Regions from separate parts of the Chryseobacterium sp. S90 genome, predicted to be linked through region 1. Evidence: riboswitches for the same ligand, from Rfam matches in the RefSeq annotation. Region 1 holds a riboswitch; the other holds the start of a gene.
What was found. A riboswitch is a leader RNA that binds a small molecule or an ion and turns the genes downstream of it on or off. The one in region 1 is predicted to bind cobalamin.
Positions count from the first base shown of each region.

Region 2: it holds a riboswitch for cobalamin, as region 1 does, so the genes downstream of both, ACLMCG_RS03975 (hypothetical protein) here and ACLMCG_RS13855 (TonB-dependent receptor plug domain-containing protein) in region 1, are expected to answer to the same signal.

Region 1 is NZ_JBLGCX010000004.1:413,428-416,625, reverse strand. It holds gene ACLMCG_RS13855 (TonB-dependent receptor plug domain-containing protein) at 1-1,869, opposite strand, end outside; cobalamin riboswitch at 1,977-2,162, opposite strand; gene ACLMCG_RS13850 (transporter) at 2,254-3,198, opposite strand, start outside.
Region 2 is NZ_JBLGCX010000001.1:862,204-865,401, reverse strand. It holds gene ACLMCG_RS03980 (hypothetical protein) at 384-926, shown strand; cobalamin riboswitch at 1,419-1,610, shown strand; gene ACLMCG_RS03975 (hypothetical protein) at 1,846-2,085, shown strand; gene prpB (methylisocitrate lyase) at 2,072-2,968, shown strand; gene prpC (2-methylcitrate synthase) at 2,971-3,198, shown strand, end outside.

The DNA.
Region 1 (3,198 bases):
AGGCTGTACATAATTGTATTGAATATTATCCTGGTTCACATCATAGCGCTTTCCTACATACATTGCACTGTAATTGAAACTCCAGTCTTTATAATCGGCCATCAGTGCAAATGATCCGCTATGCCATGGTGTGTAAGGAATCTGATTTTTGTAAAATGTATCTTCAGGGTCTGTCATATCTCTTGCACTTTGATAGGTGTAAGAAAGTAATGGCCTCAGTTTTACTTTTCCCAACTGCATTTCTGCCTGAACATTTACGTCAGCACCAATGATTTCCACCAATCCAAGGTTCATCATCAGCCAGCGGAACATACTTCCGTTAGGAGCAGCGACAATTTTATCCTGTACTTTGTTGTAGTAGCCGTCTACTTTAGCATAAAAAGATTTAAAGAAATGATTGTTATAGTTTTTCTGGTAGGTAAATCCTACATCATACTGATTGGTAAATTCCGGCTTCAGATAAGTGTTTCCGATATTCGTGTAATATAAATCATTGAAAGTAGGCAGTCGGAAAATTCTTTTATAGAAAGCTCTGAGGGTAAGTTCAGGAATTATTTCAGGCTGGTAGCTCATAAATACAGCGGGTCTCCATTCTCTGCTATCTCCCGGTCTTTTGTTTTTTCTTACTTCTTCAAAGGTAAATGTGCCCAAAAGGCTTCCCAGAATTTTAAACCTGTTCCACTGGTAGGTTGTTGCCAAAGCGACTAATGTAGTATAACGTGTAGGATAAGAAAAGTTATCCAGATTGGCGTCCAGATTATTGTACTGAAAATCTCCACTCAGGCTCACATCCCAGTTGGGAGTAATTGAATAGATATTGGATGAAGAAAGATAAACTTCTCTTTGGATGTAGACATTATCCGTATACATAATAGATTGCGAACGAACGGTATCCATAAAATGGGTATAATCGTAGGCAAATTTTGCTTTCAGCTGTGTTTCAAATTTTGGGAACAGTTTTTTCCGAAGATTGGCCTGTACGAAATAATTTTCATCGGAAAGTCTCGCTCCTCTTCCTCCAAAACGGCCGTTCACAATAGGTGCCGGCATTCCGCGGTCTGAAATGTAACCGTAACCACGGATATTCCAGCTTCCATTATTCAAAGTTCCATTTAAAGAAGTTTCAAAACGTTTTGCCTTAATATCTGAATCCTGTCTTTTTGCGATCGTGTCATAAGCCTGCTGTCCGTCAGGATATTTCTTGGCATATCGAAATCTGTAAATTCCGTCACTTTGCATAAATTCTGCGCTGAAACTGGCTGAAACTCTGTCTGAAATTTTCTGCTCCAATCGGAATGACGGGTTGAAAAGATCAATGGAAGCACTTTTTGCTCTTATTACAAGATTGGTTCTCCTTATTCCCTTAAACACAGGAGTTTTAGGTTGTAAATAAATAGATCCGGACGAACCAAAATCTTTTGCCGGTTGGAAGATTTCACTTTTCTGCCCGTTGTATAATGATATCTCTTCAAGATCATCCAAAGAATACCTTCCCAGATCAACAAGACCGTTTTGGGCATTTCCCAGTTGAATTCCGTCGTAGAAGACTCCTACATGCTGGCTTCCGAGACTTCGGACGTTAATGGTTTTCAGCCCTCCTATTCCACCATAGTCTTTAATCTGAACTCCGGAGAAATACCGCAGCGCATCTGCTACAGAATGACTGTTCAGTCTTTCAAGTGCTTCCCCTTGGATGGTTTGTGCCGGAATGATTTCTTTAAAATTTTTTTTGTAGAGACTGATCACCTTGATGGATTCTTCCTTCAGCGTATCATTTTTCTTTTTTTGGGAATATAAAAGCTGAGATGTCATCACCAGTATTGTGAAAACAGCTTTATAAATTGTAGAAGTAATTAGTTTTGCCGCCATTAGCTCATTTAGGATAATGATGACGCTAATGGTATAAGAAAACAATGACAAAGCACAGCTGTCACTGCACAGAATCATTGATGTCCTAAGCTTTATTCCACGAAAGCGTCAAACGATTATTTTCTGGCAGGTCTTCTGACTTACTCCATTTTTGAAATCCTTCCCATTAAAAAACAGTGGATATATTCTTCAAAAATCTTGGTGTGGAGCTTACAGCAGCGGGTCTGTCCCGGATTTTCACCGGATTCCCTTTTAAGAGCTTTTTATGGCTCACCAAATTTCGGGCAAAGATAAAAAATTATTCCTAACCCCCAATTAAATTCATGATTCATAAACAATTAAAGCTCCCGAAGGAGCTTTAACATTATTAAAAAGGGGTTTATTTTAAATTCCAATATTCAGGAAAATACTGAATCTGGATTTTGCTTCAATATCACCACCTGCCAAATGGGTATACATAGGAAGCATGAGTTCACTTCCCAGACTCAGTTTTTTATAAGAAGCTTCAAATCCCAGTTTGCCATACAAAGCACTTCCCGCAGTATTGGGCAGCGCTTCATCAAACTGTTTATTCTGTGCATACACTTCTCCCTGCACTCCGGTTTTTACAGAAAAGATTGACTTTTCGTTTCCGGCAACCTGATAAAATCCTGTCGCAGCATAGTTCCACTGGTTTCCGAAACGGTAATTTTTCTTATTTTCCGTTTTGATCGTATAATCTGTATTGACCAATACAGCCACTTTATTCTTTTGAAATTTATAATTCAAAGCCGCCTGATAATCCCAGCTTCCGGTTCCCAATTGAAAACTCGGATTAACTCCGGATGCACCTTTTTCATCAAATTTCCCCAAAGGAATTTTCACTCCCAAGCCTCCGCTTATGTGATGGAAATTATCTTTAGAATTCATCAGCTGGTAAATTCCCATCAGATTCAGATCTCCGATTCCATTGATTTTGATATCTCCCTGCATGGTTTTCTTTTCATGGAAATGAAAGGGCAGGCTTGCATAAACACTCAGTTTTTTAGTCAAGGGAATTTTCCCCCAAAGCTGTAAAGTATTGAAGTATTGATCTTGTGTAAGGTCTTTTACAAATAAATTCTCCTTTGCTTTGTAATGTTGTGCAAAGTATTTGATTCCGATAAACTGTGGATTGAGTAAAGATTCAAATCCGGAAGATCCGTTACCAGCTGCACAGCCGCAAGCATCACAATCATCGTCAAAATCAAATCTGCTAAAGCTTTCCGGTGCAATATACACGCTGTCTCTAATCACATTGGCCTGGTTCAGGCTAAATACCATTAAACTTAGTATTGCTATAATCTTCTT
Region 2 (3,198 bases), on a different contig from region 1:
TGCAAAATTATTAAGATTGCTTAAATATGGGGGATGTCGCAGCTGTCGAAAACTGTCGAAACTTATCGAATTTTGTTATTTGCTGGTTAATTTTGACTTTTGGGGAAAAGTGGTCTATGAAATATATAAACTTTTGAATCGGATTATTAAACCTGATTTTTACAGAATAAATTAAAAATAATTAGCTTTCATTTGCTATCGGAATCATATATAAAAGTTGACACAATAAAAGATTGCACTTATGAAATATCAAAAGAGAAATGGAAGATTTATTGTAGTTCTGCAAGTAAATTAAGGAAAAGAGGTCATATAATTGTCGTTTTGTAGTAATCGGATAAAGTAAATTTTAATACCTTTAGCAATCATTAACATTTAAATAATCCATGAAGACGAAACCATTAACTTTCATCTTAATTTTCTTTTTTCAACTGGTAAGTATCACGGCATTTTCACAGAAAACAGCAGTTCTAAATTCTTTATTAGATAAAAATTCAGAATTTATTTTTCCGCAGACTCCCGATAAAATATCAAAAGCATTGAACATGAAACCTGTGTTTTATGAAGATGCCAACGAGGAAAAATATGCAAAATGGCCTACAAAAACAGGATTGGAACTGTATTGCGGCCTTGGGAAAAACACTGTGATTGATGAGATGTTTTTTACCATTTCTGATAATAAGCCCGTAGTGATAGAAGGACTTCCATTTGGTCTTATCATGAATAAAACTACACTGCAGGACAGCAAAACCAAGTTCAGTAAATACAATGCTAAAACGCAAAAACTTGGTGCAGACAGTGAATTTCCGGGAGGTTCAAAACTGATTTTTAAGAAAGGGAAACATTATGCAACCTTGTTTTTTGACAATAAAAACCTGCTAAAATCTCTAGGGCTTACCACAGAACTGATTGATCCGGCTGCCAATTAATTTTACAGACTTTCAAATACTATAAAATCCGCCACTTTTTGGCGGATTTTTTCTATCCATTCATTCCAAATAAAAGTACAGAAAAACCCTTCTGATTACAAAGAAATATAGCTGCTTTCAGAAAATGGATTGAAGAATAAAAATTAAAATTGGATGACTAAAAAATGATATAAAAAAGATCATTTAATATCAAAAGATAAATATCCACTATCCCTTAAAAAATTGTTAAAAAAAACACTTCAATTCCAGGGTGGAAAATGACAACAAGGAAGTTGTTTCTTTGAAGTTGTTTCATTTTTTTACTACATATCTTAAGAATTTAGTAACGAAGAACGAGCAGAATAATCTAAATTACAATGTTTGTTGAGTAAAAAAATATTTTTAATAATAACAAAACCAGTGTGTTATGGTTAAATCGTTATTGTTTGCATAAAATATCTTTCGTGTTTTTATAAAATACTTATATTTACCACCAAGGAGTTCTTAACATCTTCTTTATCAACCGAAACTGGTTACACTTAGCTGTGTCTTAAAAGGGAATCGTGTGCAAATCACGAACTGTCGCGCAACTGTAAGTAACATCAAGGTTTTTATCAAAAAAGGTCCACTGTATACCTAGCTATATGGGAAGGACGATAAAAACTGTTACAAGTCAGGAGACCTGCCTATTTCGAATTGACGATGCTTTCGCGGTCTGAAGCTTATAGTCAGGTATGATACGATATGGATAACAGTGGGATCAATATATTTTGTCGGCTCGTGTTATTTTTGTGATACAGATAAGTAGTGGAGTAGTATGCTCTTTTCATTATCATGTATTCATCGTGTTTTCCTTTTCCATATTTTTCTTTCTCACAGGCATTGTGAAGCTTACCAGGAACTTTTTATGAGGATTTAATCAATATAAAAAGTTAGAAAAATGTACCCATTCGATTTCGATTATTTATGCAGGAGCAGCAGACTTGGAGATAAACAGGTGTGTAGGGAATTAATGGTGTATAATTCCGAATTACAAAAAACGAATAACATAGATCAGCTTTCATTTGATTTCATTTTTACCATCACCTTATGGAGTGGCAGTGACCATTATTATGCCTATTCATGGCTTTCTGTGGACAAATTTCAACTAAACAATAAATATTATAATGACTACAAGTGAAAGTTTGAAGTCTCCCGGTTTGAAATTCCGGGAGGCCATGCGAAAAGAAAATCCCCTTCAGATTGTTGGAGCCATTAATGCCAATCATGCGCTGTTGGCACAGCATGCAGGTTTCAATGCAATTTATCTTTCAGGAGGAGGTGTTGCTGCAGGTTCTCTGGGTATTCCGGATTTAGGGATTACCACGCTGGAAGATGTATTGATTGATGTTCAGCGTATTACGAATGTTTGCGATGTACCACTCATGGTAGATGTTGATACCGGATTTGGGCCTTCAGCATTCAATGTTGCAAGAACCGTAAAGTCTCTGATTAAAGCTGGTGCTGCGGCCCTGCATATTGAAGATCAGGTAGGTGCAAAGCGTTGTGGACACCGCCCGGGAAAAGAAGTGGTAACCAAAGAAGAAATGGTAGACAGACTGAAAGCTGCTGCAGATGCCCGTACCGATGATAATTTTGTAATTGGTGCCCGTACTGATGCTTTTGCCAATGAAGGATTGGAAAAAACATTGGAAAGAGCGGTAGCCTATAAAGAAGCAGGAGCAGATTTCATCTTTGCAGAAGCTGTTCCTGACTTAAGTTTTTACCAAAAATTTGTTGAAGTTACAGGGATTCCTGTGCTGGCTAATATTACAGAATTCGGGATGATCAGAATGTATACTGTGGAAGAATTAAAAAATGCAGGTGTGGGATTAATTCTTTATCCGCTATCGGCTTTCCGTGCAGCCAATAAAGCTGCTCGAAATGTATATGAACACCTTCGTAAAGACGGAACACAGGCGAATGTCTTAGATACCATGCAAACCAGAGAAGAACTCTATCAAAGCATTGGATACTACGACTATGAACAAAAATTAGACAACCTTTTTAAACAAAATAATTGATAATGTCAACGAACAGTGAACCCACATTTAAGCCTAAAAAAAGCGTTGCGCTTTCAGGGGTAGCAGCAGGTAATACTGCGCTTTGCAGTGTCGGAAAAAGTGGAAACGATCTCCATTACAGAGGATATGATATTCTGGATCTGGCAGAGAAAGCACAATTTGAAGAAGTAGCCTATCTTTTGATCTATGGGCAGCTGCCTACCGGAGCGCAATTGAAAAATTATAAAGCC